3 regions of the Thauera sp. WH-2 genome follow, and region 3 is predicted to be linked to each of the others. Evidence: predicted binding sites of a transcription regulator. Region 3 holds the regulator's gene; each other region holds the start of a gene.
The links. The regulator FNR, encoded in region 3, switches genes on or off when oxygen is low (the NO sensors DNR and NnrR bind a similar motif). The targets are predictions, from matches to a motif close to TTGANCTAGNTCAA.
Positions count from the first base shown of each region.

Region 1: a site for FNR is predicted at 1,352-1,365, ahead of ACNKW1_RS03025 (hemerythrin domain-containing protein). Genes of this name have one in related genera too.
Region 2: a site for FNR is predicted at 2,880-2,893, ahead of ACNKW1_RS03745 (tetrathionate reductase family octaheme c-type cytochrome). Genes of this name have one in related genera too.

Region 1 covers NZ_JBLWFG010000001.1:626,309-631,163, forward strand. Annotated here, with positions in the region: gene ACNKW1_RS03020 (MFS transporter) at 13-1,239, opposite strand; gene ACNKW1_RS03025 (hemerythrin domain-containing protein) at 1,420-1,875, shown strand; gene ACNKW1_RS03030 (DUF2249 domain-containing protein) at 1,872-2,090, shown strand; gene ACNKW1_RS03035 (hypothetical protein) at 2,087-3,358, shown strand; tRNA gene ACNKW1_RS03040 (tRNA-Pro) at 3,416-3,492, shown strand; tRNA gene ACNKW1_RS03045 (tRNA-Arg) at 3,520-3,596, shown strand; tRNA gene ACNKW1_RS03050 (tRNA-His) at 3,639-3,714, shown strand; gene ACNKW1_RS03055 (ParA family protein) at 3,815-4,441, opposite strand; gene ACNKW1_RS03060 (FAD-binding oxidoreductase) at 4,460-4,855, opposite strand, start outside.
Region 2 covers NZ_JBLWFG010000001.1:780,848-785,702, reverse strand. Annotated here, with positions in the region: gene purM (phosphoribosylformylglycinamidine cyclo-ligase) at 1-835, shown strand, start outside; gene ACNKW1_RS03750 (diguanylate cyclase) at 908-2,725, opposite strand; gene ACNKW1_RS03745 (tetrathionate reductase family octaheme c-type cytochrome) at 2,974-4,596, shown strand; gene ACNKW1_RS03740 (cytochrome b/b6 domain-containing protein) at 4,599-4,855, shown strand, end outside.
Region 3 covers NZ_JBLWFG010000002.1:136,637-141,491, reverse strand. Annotated here, with positions in the region: gene ACNKW1_RS04840 (PHA/PHB synthase family protein) at 1-903, shown strand, start outside; gene ACNKW1_RS04835 (Crp/Fnr family transcriptional regulator) at 907-1,593, opposite strand; gene ACNKW1_RS04830 (SirB2 family protein) at 1,697-2,080, shown strand; gene fnr (fumarate/nitrate reduction transcriptional regulator Fnr) at 2,097-2,837, opposite strand; gene hemN (oxygen-independent coproporphyrinogen III oxidase) at 2,976-4,367, shown strand; gene ACNKW1_RS04815 (sulfite exporter TauE/SafE family protein) at 4,428-4,855, shown strand, end outside.

The sequences.
Region 1 (4,855 bases), on a different contig from region 3:
CGGACCGCCATCTCAAGCACTGGAACTGCGCCGCGCCCCCGGAAACAGGAGCGGCACATAGGCAAGGACCTGGAGCGCGAGCAGCCCCGCAAAGCTGAGCTGCAGCGCCTCCGTCATCGCGTGGCCGCGCGCACCCAGCGCATCGAGCCCAAAACCCAGGCCCCACTGCAGTGCGAAAGCGCCCGCAAAGGCCATCAGGTTCAACGCCGTACTGACCCGGCCGAACAGCGCAGGCTCGAAGCCCCGCGAAGCAGCCAGATAGCTCTGCGAGTTCACCGCGGAGAAGAAACCGAACAGGAACCACAGTAACGAAACCGGCCCGAACGCGTTCAGGATCGCGAGTTGCACGAGCATCAGTGCGACATAGCCCGAACGCAGCAGCGTGAGCGGTTCGACGCCACGGCGCGCGAGTTGCACGCCCAGCAAGCCGATCGACAGCTGCCCCGCGAAGCTACCGAGGTTTAGCACCACCAGCATGCCGGCCGCCTGTGCGAGCCCGAGCCCATTCACATGCATCATCCACGGCACCGCCCACAGGCTTTGCAGGGCCATGAAGCTGCCAATGAAGGCGGCTGACGAGGCGGCAAGGCGAAGAAATGCGGGCGAGGTGTAGATCCCACCCAACGCACGCATCGCATCGGCCAGCCCGCCGCGCGAGCTATCGGCCGGCACGTCCGGCAGGCTGCGCAGCAACACCGCCGCAGCTACCACCGACACCGCGGCGATGATCCAGAACGCTCCGCGCCAGCCCAGCACAGGTAGCACGGCCTCGAGCGGCGTACTCGCCGTCAGTGCCCCGAGCGCCCCCGCCGCCATGATGTAACCGGTCATCGAGCTCTGCCGCTCGCGCGGGTACCACAGCGCAAATCCCTTGAGCGCCGCCATCAGGCATGCGGACACGCCCAGCCCGATGAGGGCCCGCGCCACGCCCAGCGTGTGCAGGCCGTCCCCGAGCGCAAACAGGGCTGCGCCGAGCGCCGTGACGAGCAGCAGCGTGGCCTCGACCCGACGCGGGCCAAAGCGGTCGAGCGCAATGCCCACTGGAATCTGCGCCAGGCCAAAGGCGAGGAAGTAGGTACTGGTCAGCAACCCGAGGCTTGCCGCGGTGAGGCCGAGATCGGCGGTCAGGGCGGGAGAGATCACCGCATTGACCGTACGCAGCAAGTAGGACAGGTAATAGCCCAGCGCAAAGGGCAGAAAGATCCGCCCCCACGCGCTCGGCACGGCACTCGACTGCATCCCGGGAAACTCCGTGGCGGAGAAAGGCCGCATTCTGCCTGCGCCGCGCCGCCGCGGCGAGCCCGCGCAGGACGCAAGAATCGATGCCGACGGGGTCGTCGTCGGAGTCGACTTGACTCGCATCAATGCCTTCGCGCACGCGATCCGGAATATTCACGGGACTCACCGCTGGAGCAAAAAATGACTTCGATCGCAGAACTGATGACGCACGATCACCGCAGTTGCGACCACGACTTTGCCCGGGCCGAAACCCTCGTCAACAAGAAGGACTGGGAAGGTGCGACCGAGGCCTTCGAAGCGTTCGCCGAAGGGGTTGAAGCGCATTTCCGCGCCGAAGAGGAGGAACTCTTCCCGCGCTTCGAGGCGGCCACGGGCATGACGCAGGGCCCGACCCAGGTGATGCGCGGCGAGCATGCCGAAATGCGCAACTCGTTCGCACAACTGCGTGCCGCCCTGCGCAGCCGCGACGCGGAAGAGTTTGCCGGCGAGGCCGAGACCCTGCTGATCATGATGCAGCAGCACAACATGAAGGAAGAGAACATCCTTTACCCGATGTGCGACATGCGCCTCGGCGACCAGCGCGAGGCGCTCGTCGAAACGCTTGGGCAACGAATCACCCACGAGTACGCCGCATGAATCCCCGGACTGTAGATGCCCGCGGCCTGGAGCCGCCCGAACCGTTTGAACGCGCAATGGAAGCCATCATGGCCCTGCAGGGCGGCGACAGCTTCACCCTCCTTCTGGACCGCATGCCACATCCGCTCCTGCGCGTACTCGACCGTGACGGTTATCTGCATGACGAGCGTTTCCGCGAAGACGGCTGTGTCGAGATCCTGATCTCTCGCCCATGAGCAGTGCGAATCCCGGGCTCGCGTACGAGGACACGCCTCCGCTCTCCGCTCCGCTGCGTTTCTTCCTGACTGCGCCGCTTTTCGGCATTGCGGCGGGCTTCCTGCTGCTCGCGGATGCGGACCTCCTCGTTTCGCGCTGGACGCCCGGCGCCCTGGCCGCCGTTCACCTCTTCGCCGCCGGCTTCATGCTCCAGGTAATGCTCGGCGCGCTGCTGCAGATCCTGCCCGTGGCCGTGGGTGCGAGTTTTCCTGCCCCGCTTCCGGTCGCCACCGTCACGCACGCACTAGTCGGCGCCGGTGCGGCAAGCTTGGCCTACGGTCTGGGCGCGGGCTCACCCAACGCCATCATCGCGGGTGGCGTGCTGCTCGCGGGCGGGCTGGTCACGTTCCTAGCCGCGAGCCTGCTGGCGCTTCTGCGCGCTGCACCTGCGCACGGAGCCAGTCGGACTCCGCGCGACCTGCGCCTCGCCCTCGTCGCGCTGACCCTGACCACGGTGCTCGGCGTGGTGCTCGCGTTTGCGCTCGTACGCGGTCTGCCCGTGCCCTTCCCGCTGCCCACGCTGGTCGACCTGCATGCGGTATGGGCCTGGCTGGGCTGGGGAGGGCTGCTGCTCGCCGCCACGAGCTGGGTCGTGGTGCCGATGTTCCAGATCACGCCCGCCTACCCTGCACGCTTCACCCGGCTCTGGGCGCCGCTCACGCTCGCCGTGCTCTCACTGTGGTCGGCTGGCCTGCTCGCAGACCTCGACCTCACCGTGACGGTACTCGGCAGCCTGCTGCTCGTGCTCGCGGGTGGATTCGCCTTTCAGACACTCAGGCTGCAGCGCAACACGCGCCGCAGCACGCCCGACGCGCCCTTCCGTGCCTTCCGGCTGTCGATGTTCGCGCTGATCGGCAGCCTCGTGGCGCTGCTGCTATCCCTGTTCCACGATGCGCAACAATGGCCGGTGCTCGCCGGCGTGCTCGTCCTTCACGGTACCTTCGCCGGGGCGATCACCGCCATGCTGTACAAGATCGTTCCCTTCCTTACCTGGCTTCACCTCACCCAGGCGCGGGTCCGCGCCCCGAACATGAAGAAGCTGCTCCCCGACAACCTGATCCGGGGCCAGATCGTGGTGCACAAGTTTGCGCTGGGCGCCCTCTTCCTCGCCGTGTTCGTACCCGTATTGACCCCGCTTGCAGGCATCCTGGTGGTGATCGAATTCGGCTGGCTGCTGCTCAACCTGCTGCATGCCGTACGCGAATGGCATCGCGCCGTGCATGCGTAAAAAACGCGCAGAATCCGTTTGACGCATCGATGTGGAGTCTGTATAGTTCGCGGCTCTCGGGGTGTAGCGCAGTCCGGTAGCGCGCTTGCTTTGGGAGCAAGATGTCGGGGGTTCGAATCCCTCCACCCCGACCAGCTCACACCTCGAATGCCCGCGGGAATCTGCCCGTAGCTCAATTGGATAGAGCACCGGCCTTCTAAGCCGGGGGTTGCAGGTTCGATCCCTGCCGGGCAGGCCAGGACGGTTTTCAGGGTTTCGGCTTGACCGGAATCTGGTAGTGGCGGCATTAGCTCAGTTGGTAGAGCGTTGGATTGTGGCTCCAAAGGTCACCGGTTCGAAACCGGTATGTCGCCCCAAAAATTCGGTGTGTTACCTCCCGTACAAGCGGATGGTGAAACTAGCACACGAATGAAAGAACCCACCCTTCGCGGTGGGTTCTTTCATTTTCGCCCACCATCAACGCCGCTTCACCAGCCAGTCCAGCAGCGGCTTCCACTGCAGCCGATCGACCGGATCGATGTTGCTCGCATCGAAAAGCGTCACCCCGGACTCGACCGCGTGAACATAGCGCTGCGCCTGACGGATGCAGGTTACCAGCGGCAGGTCGAACTGCTGCAGAAACTCCACCAGCTGCTTCGATGCGTTGGTTCGTGGATCGACCCGCATGCCGATGATCCCGATATCGACCTTGTCCTTGCGTACGGCCTTCGTGCCAGAGAGCTCCTCGAAGAATTCGCGGCTAGCCATCATGTCGAAGCGCGACGGAGAAACCGGCACGACCACCTTGTCCATCTCGTTCAGCAAGGCCTTAAGGCGTTTTCCGTGCAGTCCTGCGGGGCTGTCCAGCACCGCGACCGTGCACTCCTTGGGTGCTGCCGGCAACTCATCGCCGGACACATCCCAATGGCGTATGGGAGCGAGGTGCTGCGGGCGTTCACTCAGCCAGTACCGAGTGGACTGCTGTCGATCGAGATCGCCCAGGCAGACGACCTCGTCGTTCCTGGCAAACCAGCTTGCCAGATGCACCGCCAGCGTCGACTTCCCACTGCCCCCCTTCGGATTGGCCACCATGATCTTGCGCATCGTGCTTGCTCCCGGGCGTCAGGGCCCTGTAATGGTGTTGTCCGGAATCCCCTTCAAGCCCTCGCCCGGGTCCGCGCAAGCGGGCGGCAGGACCTTGCCCGGATTCATCAGCGCACGCGGGTCGAGCGCCTGCTTGATGCTGCGCATGAGCTCAAGCTCCAGTGGAGATTTGTAGCGCGCAATTTCCTCGCGCTTGAGCTGGCCAAGGCCATGTTCGGCCGAGATCGAGCCGCCAAGTGTATGCACCAGATCGTGCACCACGCGATTGACCTCGGGGGTGCTGGCGATGAAGCTGGCGTTGTCACCGGCCTCGGGCTTAGAAAGGTTGTAGTGCAGGTTGCCATCGCCGATGTGCCCGAACGCCACGATGCGCACATCGGGCCAGCGCTGGCGCAGCGCAGCGCCTGCGCACTC
Region 2 (4,855 bases), on a different contig from region 3:
GCTCAAGCTGGCCTTCCAGCTGAACAAGCACGACACCGTAGGTCAGGACCTGGTGGCGATGAGCGTGAACGACATCCTGGTGCAGGGTGCCGAGCCGCTGTTCTTCCTTGATTACTTCGCCTGCGGCAAGCTCGACGTGGATGCTGCGGCGGACGTGGTCAGCGGCATCGCGCGTGGTTGCGAGCTTGCAGGTTGCGCACTGATCGGTGGGGAGACGGCCGAGATGCCCGGCATGTACCCGGAGGGCGAGTACGACCTGGCCGGTTTCGCGGTGGGTGCGGTGGAGAAGGCCGACATCATCGACGGCAGCAGGATCGTGCCGGGCGACGTGGTGCTGGGGCTGGCTTCCAGCGGTGCGCACTCCAACGGCTACTCGCTGATCCGCAAGATCCTCGAGCGCACGGGGACCGACATGGACGCGCCTTTTCATGGCCGGGCCTTCCGCGACGTGGTGATGGCGCCCACCCGCATCTACGTGAAGCCGATGCTGGCGCTCATGCAGGCGATGCCTGGCGTGGTCAAGGGCATGGCCCATATCACCGGCGGCGGCATCACCGAGAATGTTCCCCGCATCCTGCGCGACGAGCTCACTGCCCGGATCGATGTCGAGTCGTGGTCTCTGCCGCCACTCTTCCAGTGGCTGCAGATGGCCGGCCGTGTGGCGGAAGACGAGATGTACCGTGTGTTCAACTGCGGCATCGGCATGGTGGTGATCGTGTCGGCGCAGGATGCCGATGCTGTGATGCAGAAGCTGGAGGCAGAAGGCGAGACGGTGTATCGCATCGGCCGCATTGATGCCCGCCGCGAAGGTGAGGCCCAGACCATCGTCGGCTGACGACCGTGTTGGCCGGGCACCTGCGGGCGCCCGGCTTCCCCGTCCTGCTGGCGCGGAACTGGGGTGCGTGGATCAGGACGATGCAGGCGGGGCGGGAAGCGGTGCCGTCATGACGCGGTTGCGTCCAGCCTGCTTGGCGCGGTACATCGCACCATCCGCGCGTTTCAGGGCACTTTCGAGTGCCTCGCCGTCGGCGACCGGGGTTACGCCTGCGCTGAAGGTGATCACCACCTTCTGCTGGTCGGCCATGAAGAACTCGCGCGTCAGTTCGCGCTGCAGGCGCACGAGCGCCTGTTGCGCAGCGTCGTTGCCGGTTTCGGGCAACAGGATGACGAACTCCTCGCCACCGAAGCGCGCCAGCACGTCCTGGGGACGAAGGTGCTGGCGCACCACCCGTGCCAGATGGATGAGCGCTTCGTCGCCGGTCCGATGTCCGTGGGAGTCGTTGAGCTTCTTGAAGTGGTCGATGTCCAGCAGCGCGACGGCGAGCTTCGAGCGGTGGCGTGCGGCACGCGCGGCCTCGGTGTGGAACATCTCTTCCAGCCCACGCCGGTTCAGGGCGCCGGTGAGCTGGTCGTGGCGCATCAGCCGGCTGGCTTCCTCCAGCTCGGCTTGCAACGTGGAAATGCGCTGCTCGGCCTTGCCTGCCTGCTCGCGTGCCGCAATCAGCTCGTCACGTGAACGGCGGGCCTCTTCCTGAATGCTCCGTGTTTCCGTCATTACCTCGTCGAGCAGCGGGCCGATCTCGGTGATGTCCTGTGCCTTTGCGATGCGCTGTGCGCAGTTGCCGATGCGGTCGTGGTAGGTGCCGGTGCTTTCGGCGAACTGAGCGAGCTGGTCGACGAAGCCGGCCAGCATGTCGCGCAGGTGGCGCTGGGTTTCGGCCAATGAGTGCTTGAGCTGACTCTGCTTGAAGATCAGATCCTTCAGCCTGCGCCCCGCGTCGTCCAGCTGGCGTGGGTCCGGTCTGCCTTCGACGACCTCGCGCAGCATTTCGATCTGGCCGCTGAGCCATTTGTCATCGAACACGAGCTCGTCGATGTTGCGCAACAGCAGCCGCAGGAGCTCAAGTAGCCCTTGGTTTACCTCTTCGTCGTCGAGCGCAGCGGACTCGATCTCACCGACGAAGGCCCGCAGCGCCAGGCTGAAACTCCGGAGCTCGCTCGCATTGTTGCGGCCTTCAAGCTCACGGGCGAGCGCGCGTGCTTTCTGCTGCAGTTCGGGGTGTTCGTGCAACAGCGGAGGAATGGCCTGCTTGAGGCTCTGTTCCAGTAGCGCGCGCAACTCGGCGCTCGCCTCGGTCGCAATCCCGCAGGGGGCGGTGCTGGAGGGGGCTGCCGCAGTCGTGGCTTCGGCGGGCGGGCTGCCGGCTGCGTCGCCGTCGGGGAGTGGTTCGACGGCCTCGTCCTGTGCCGTGTTCGATTGGCTCCAGCCCCTGACCAGCCCCTGGAGGCGGTTGAAGAGGGTGGCGGGGTCCGAGGCGTTGAGCACGCGCTCGAGCGATTCCCGCTTGCGTGCAGTCGTCCACCCGCTGTGTCGCGTTTCCCATTGGCGCAGCAGGCCCGTGATGAGCTCGTTCCACGCCGGCTGCTCGGCCAGCTTCAGCCCGTCGAGGTAGCGTCCCAGCGCGGCCTCGATCGCGGCGGGTTTCCCTGCGGTAAGTGCCTGGTCCAGTTCGCGGGCGTTGCGATGGCGCTCGGCGCTGTCGCGTGGGAGGCGCGCTGCGAGCCGGCGCATGAAGGCTTCGGGCAGGATGTCCTCGTCCGCTTCCGTGCCGGAGATCTCGTGGTAGAGCTTGCAATAGTTGTCTGGAGTTGGTGCCACGCGGCGCATAGCCAGCTGGCGAAGTGCTTCACGCGCGATCTCGGACGGGTTGCTGAAGGTGGACATGAGCTTGTGGGAAGAGGGGCGAGATGGCACGGGCCGGCCAATCGCTGCCGACACACGCTGCGGTGGATCAACGCGGGAATTATACGGGGCTTCCCGGGACTGGCGTGGTAGTTCGTCCCGTCCTCCGGGGAGCTTGCATGGACTTTTTCTCGGTTTGATATCGCTCAAGTTAGACATTAATCAAAAGCTGATATTGAGCGGCGGCGTAAAATTTCGCTTGTAACCGGAGTTCCTTGGAGGAGACAGAGATGAATGGACGAACATCGGGGTGGCGCCATTGGCTGGGCGCCACCATCATCATGGTAGCCAGCACCATGGCAATCGGGGCGCCCGCGGCGGGCGACATACCGGTGGCCGCTTCAGGTGGCAAGCCGCAGAGTACGGCGGACCACAGCAAGTTCAAGGAGCTTCAGGGGCCATTCAATAGTGGACCGGAGGTGACGAAGGCCTGTCTGGCCTGTCACAACGAGGCCAGTCACCAGGTCATGAAGAGCGTGCACTGGACCTGGGAAACCATTAGCCCCACCACCGGGAAGAAGCTTGGCAAGCAGCATGCCGCCAACAACTTCTGCGGCTCCATCCTTTCCAACGAGCCGCGCTGCACGAGTTGCCACGCCGGCTACGACTGGAAGGACAAGAACTACGACTTCTCCAACGAAGAGAACGTCGACTGCCTCGCCTGTCACGACACCACGGCCACCTACAAGAAAGTGCCGACGGATGCAGGCCACCCCCTCTACGAGCCGCGAGAGATGCCCAAGGGCAGCGGCAAGATCGTTCAGCCGCCCGATCTGACCAAGGTCGCGCAGAACGTGGGCAAGCCCGGGCGCGAGAACTGTGGCGCGTGCCACTTCAACGGCGGCGGCGGCGACGCGGTCAAGCATGGCGACCTCGATACTTCGCTGATCGATCCGCATCGCGATGTGGATGTGCACATGGCCAAGGATGGTGCCAACCTCGACTGTGCCGACTGCCACACCTTCAACGCGCACCAGCCTTCCGGCAGCCGCTACGCTGCGACCGCGAAGGACGTGAAGGGTCTGGACATGAAGCATGAGGACCACAATCGCGCCACCTGTGAGTCGTGCCACGACCTCACCCCGCATGAGGATCAGCGTCTTAACCATCACGCCAACCGCGTGGCTTGCCAGACCTGCCACATCCCCGAGTTCGCCCGTGGCGGCATCCCCACCAAGACCTTGTGGGACTGGTCGACGGCCGGTAAACGTGACGAGAACGGCAAGGGGCTGTTCATCAAGGACGATCATGGCCACCTGAGCTACTCGGCTGACAAGGGCGACTTCGAGTACGGCGAGAACGTGCGGCCCACCTACAAGTGGTACAACGGCGTCGTGCATCAGGTCGCGATCACCGACAAGATCGATGACTCCAAGATCCTTGAACTGAATCGCGTCGAGGGCTCCGCAAGCGACCCGAGTGCACGCATCTGGCCGTTCAAGGTCATGGTCGGCAAGCAACCGTACGACCCGGTGAACAAGACGCTGGTGGTCAACCACGTCTATGGCAAGGATGACGCGGCGTTCTGGGGCAACTGGGACTACGAGAAGTCGATCAAGTTTGGCATGGAGTACGCTGGCCTGCCCTACAGCGGTCAGTTCGATTTCATCGAGACGCGGATGAACTGGTTCATCACGCACATGGTGGCGCCAAAGGAGAAGGCTGTGCAGTGCCAGGAGTGCCATACCCGCTCCGAAGAAGGCCGCCTGAACGAGATCACCGACATCTATCTGCCGGGCCGCGACCGTAACGGCTGGGTGGATCTGCTCGGCGGTCTGGCCATTATTGGCGCGATTGGCGCCGGCTCCATCCACGGCATTGCCCGTATCCTCACCCGTCGCAAGAGGCACTGAAAATGAGTGAGAACCGAATCTACATCTACAAGCGTTATGAGCGTTTCTGGCACTGGTCGCAGGCGCTGCTGATCATCGTGATGATGATCACCGGCTTCGAGATCCATGGCAGCTACAGCCTGATGGGCTTCAAGGATGCCGTCGACCTGCACACGCTCGCCGCCTGGACCCTGCTGACGATCTGGGCCTTCACGATCTTCTGGCAGTTCACCACCGGTGAGTGGCGTCAGTATCTGCCTTCGATGCGGAACGTCGGGGC
Region 3 (4,855 bases):
GGTTTCGACGACTACCTGCGGGAGGGGGTCGATACCATTGTGCGCGTGGCGCGTGAGTTCACCGGTGCGGCGAAGGTGCATGCAGCGGGCTACTGCATCGGCGGCACGGCGCTTGCGATGTACATGGCCTGGGCTAACCGGCACTACCCGGAGGGCGAGGTGCCGGTGGCGGACTGGACGCTCTTCACCACCCTGGTCGATTTCCACAAGCCGGGCGATATCGAGGTCTTCATCGATGAAGGCAGCATCCACTACCTGATCAGCCAGATGGCGCGCAAGGGCTACCTGGACGGCAAGTCCATGGCCGCCTCCTTCCGCCTCCTGCGCTCCAACAGCCTGATCTGGCATTACGTGGTGCGTGGCTGGCTGTACGGAGAGAAACCACCGGCCTTCGATGTGCTGTACTGGAACATGGATGCGACCCGCATGCCTTACCGCATGCACGCCTGGTATCTGGAGGAGCTTTATCTGCGTAACCGTCTCATCCAGCCCGATGCCCTGGTCGTCGCCGGGGAAGCGCTGGATCTCGGGCGTATCCGCCAGCCCCTCTATGCCGTGAGCTGCGAGGACGACCATATCGCGCCGTGGCGGCAGACCTTCCGCATCGTCGATCATGTGAGCGTGCCGGTGCGCTTCGTGCAATCGAGCTCGGGGCACATCCTGGGTATCGTCAATCCGGTGGTCGACCCGCCCAAGCGGCGCTACTGGGTGGGCGAAACGCAGCCCGGGGACACGCCCGAGCGCTGGCGCCAGGGCGCGCAGGCCTGCGAGGGAAGCTGGTGGCCGGACTGGATGGCCTGGCTCAAGCCGCGCGCCGGCGAGCAGGTGCAAGCAAGGGCGGCCGCGAATGCGGCGTTCCCTGCGCTGGCCGACGCGCCGGGAGAATACGTGCTGGAGCGTTGAAGTTCAGGCGCCGTAGCGCGACAGCCGGGCGGGGTCGTGCAGGGTGATGCGCTTGCCCTGCACGCTGATCAGGCGGGCATCGCTCAGGTCGTGGAAGATGCGTGACAGGGTTTCCGGCGTCAGATTCAGGCGCGAGGCGATCACCTGCTTGCTGGTGGGCAGCGCGATTTCGCAGGGCGTGTCGCTGTCGGCCACCTGCAGAAGATAGCCGATCACGCGCTGCGTGCTCGAGCGCAGCGAGTAGGTTTCGACGTCCTGAATCAGCCCATGCAGGCGGATCGCCATGCCGGCGAGCAGTTTGTGGGCGAAGGTCGAATCCTGGTCGATGAGCTCGGTCACCACCTGCTGGCCGACGTGGATCAGCACGGTGTCGGTGAGTGCCTCGGCAAACACGGGGTAGGGGTGGTCCATGAACATCACCGCCTCACCGAAGCTCTGCATCGGGCCGATGATCTCCACCACCTTCTCGGTGCCCTGCGAGGATGAGAACGCAAGCTTGACCTGACCGGAGACGACGAAGTAAAAGCCGTGCGGTTGATCCCCGCGCTGGAACAGCACTTCGCCGCGTGCCACCTGGCGCTCGCGGGTGAAACGCGCCACGAGCTGGATGTCGGCCTCCGAGAGTTCGCCGAACAGGGGGATGCGGCCCAGCAGGGCGGGGATGTCGAGTTGTATGTGGGAATGAGGCATCTCGGAACTCTCCGGTGGGGTCGCAATTCTAATCGAGCCGCTGTGCCCGGGGGCTGGCGGCAGCACATTCCGGCTCTCTGGCCGGTCACCAAAGGGAGAAGGGATGTTCTATTACGCGATCAAGAATCTGCACATCACCTGCGTGGTGCTGAGCGCGGCGGGGTTCCTGCTGCGGGGGCTATGGATGATGACCGGAAATCCATTGCTGCAGCATCGCCTCACCAGGATTCTGCCGCATCTGGTGGATACGACACTGCTGTTGTCGGCGATCACCCTGACCGTGCTGATCCAGCAGTATCCCTTCGTGGCGGGCTGGGCCACGGCGAAGATCCTTGGTCTGATCGTCTACATCCTCCTCGGCACGGTGGCGCTCAAGCGCGGACGCACGCAGGGTATTCGCGTCGGCGCCTTCGTGGCCGCGCTGCTGGTCTACCTGTGGATCGTCTCGGTGGCGCTGACCAAGCAGGCCGCCGGCTACCTTGCCTGAACGCGTACGCGAGCGCTCAGCGCACGCCCTGCTGGTGCTGGATGAGCTTCTTCAGCCCGGCAGGGTCGAGCAGCTTCACATGCTTCTGCTGCACCGAGATCAGCCCGTCTTCCTGGAAGCGCGAGAAGGCCCGCGACACGGTTTCGAGCTTGAGCCCCAGGTAGGAGCCGATCTCTTCGCGCGTCATGCGCAGGTTGAAGTCCTGCGGCGAGAAGCCGCGCGCGTTGAAGCGCTGCGACATGTTAAGCAGGAAGGCAGCCAGGCGCTCCTCTGCGCGCATCGAGCCAAGCAGCATCATCACGCCGTGGTCGCGCACGATCTCCCGGCTCATGACCTTGTGGAACTGCAACTGCAGCCCCTCGATCTCGTGCGACATCTGCTCGAGCTTGTCGTAGGCGATCACGCACACCTCGCTGTCCTCGAGCGCGATTGCGTTGCAGGAGTGGGCTTCGGTGCTGATGCCGTCCAGGCCGAGGATCTCGCCCGTCATCTGGAATCCGGTCACCTGCTCGCGGCCGTCCTCGAGCAGCACATCGGTCTTGAACGAGCCGGCGCGGATGGCGTAGATGGCCTCGAAGGGATCGCCGGCCCGATAAAGGCAATGCTGGCGCTTCACCTTGCGGCGCGCACCCACCAGATCGTCGAGCCGGCTCAGTTCGCTGTCCGACATCCCGAAGGGCAGGCACAGTTCGACGAGGTTGCATTGCGAGCAGGCCACTTTCAGCCCGCTCACGGTGATTGGCACGGTAGCCCTCATCTGCACGATAATCCCGCTTCCCAGAAAAAAGACCCCGGTGAGGGTTTAATAGGCGTCTAAAACATGCCCGTTGACCCACGTCAACCTAAAGATTCCGGTGATCTGCCATTGTTTGGCACACACCTCAGCAGCAAGATCATGAAAAGTCAGAACGAACTCATCTTCGATCCGCAACTGATTCGTCGCTTCGACATCAACGGACCGCGATACACCTCTTACCCCACGGCGGACCGCTTCGTCGAGGCCTTCAATGCGGATGCGCTCAAGACCTGGCTCGCCAAGAGGGGCGTGGGCGGCGTAAGCAAACCGCTTTCATTATACTTCCACATCCCCTTCTGTAACACGATCTGCTATTACTGCGCCTGCAACAAGATCATCACCAAGGATCATGGGCGCTCTGCCAAGTATCTGAAATATCTGGCGAAAGAGATCGAGATGCAGGCCGCCTGCCTGACCGGCAGCCGGCAGGTCACCCAGCTGCACCTGGGGGGGGGCACGCCGACCTTCCTGTCCCACGACGAGTTGCGAGAGCTCATGGCGGCGGTGCGCGAGCACTTCACGCTGGTGCCCAATGGCGAGTATTCCATCGAGGTCGACCCGCGCAAGGTCGACTTCGAGACGGTGAAGCTGCTCGCCGACCTCGGTTTCAACCGCATGAGCGTGGGCGTGCAGGACTTCGCCGAGGACGTGCAGGCGGCGGTCAACCGCATCCAGAGCTACGACGAGACGAAGCTCGTCATCGACGCGGCGCGCGCCACCGGTTTCAAGTCGGTGAGCATGGACCTCATCTACGGCCTGCCCAAGCAGAACGTGATCAGCTTCAACCGCACGCTGGAGCAGGTGCTCGAGATCTCGCCCGACCGCATCTCGCTGTACAGCTATGCGCACTTGCCGGGCCTCTTCAAGCCCCAGCGCCGCATCAACAGCGGCGACATGCCCACCGCGGATACCAAGCTGCAGTTGCTGCAGCTGGGCATCCGCCGCCTCACCGAGGCGGGCTACGTGTACATCGGCATGGACCATTTCGCCAAGCCGGACGACGAACTCACCGTCGCCCAGCGCCAGGGGCGTCTGCATCGCAATTTCCAGGGCTACTCCACCCAGGCCGAGTGCGATCTGCTCGCCTTCGGCGTGTCGGCGATCGGCAAGATCGGGCCGGTGTATGCGCAGAACGTGAAGAGCCTGGACGAGTACTATGATGCGCTCGACCGCGACGAACTGCCGGTGCTGCGCGGCATCGAGCTTACCGCAGACGATCTGCTGCGGCGCGCGATCATCCAGGCGCTGATGTGCCACTTCGAGCTGTCCATGCAGTCGATCGAGATCGCCCATCTGATCAACTTCCGCGAGTATTTCGCCGAAGAACTCGCCGACCTGCAGGAGATGGAGAAGGCCGGCCTGGTGAAGATCGATGGCGACTGGATCAGCGTGCAGCCCGGCGGGCGCCTGCTGGTACGCGGCATCGCGATGGTGTTCGACCGTTACCTGCGCGCCGACCGCGAGCGTGCGCGCTACTCGCGCGTGATCTGAGTATTGCGGCAACGCAGCGTAGAATGAGGCCTCGCATTCCCCGCGGGGCCTTTTTCATCCATGCCTGACACCGGTTTCATCGCAGTCTTCCTCATCGGCCTGCTCGGCGGCACGCACTGCGTGGCCATGTGTGGCGGCATCGTCGGTGCACTGACCATGCAGGTGCAGACGCCTGGCGGCAAACCGCAATGGCCGCTGCACCTGGCGTACAACATCGGCCGCATCACCACCTACACTGCGCTCGGCGGGGCAGTGGGTCTGCTCGGCTCGGTCGGCCTGCTCTACGACGGCATGCTGCCGGTGCAGATGGCGCTGTACGTGCTCGCCAACCTCATGCTGATCGCGCTCGGGCTCTATCTCACCGGCTTCACCCGCCTGCTCACTCCGATCGAGCGTGCCGGCGGCGTGCTATGGCGGCGCATCCAGCCCGCGACCCGGCGCTTCCTGCCTGCGCGCTCGATCCGACAGGCGCTGCCGCTTGGACTACT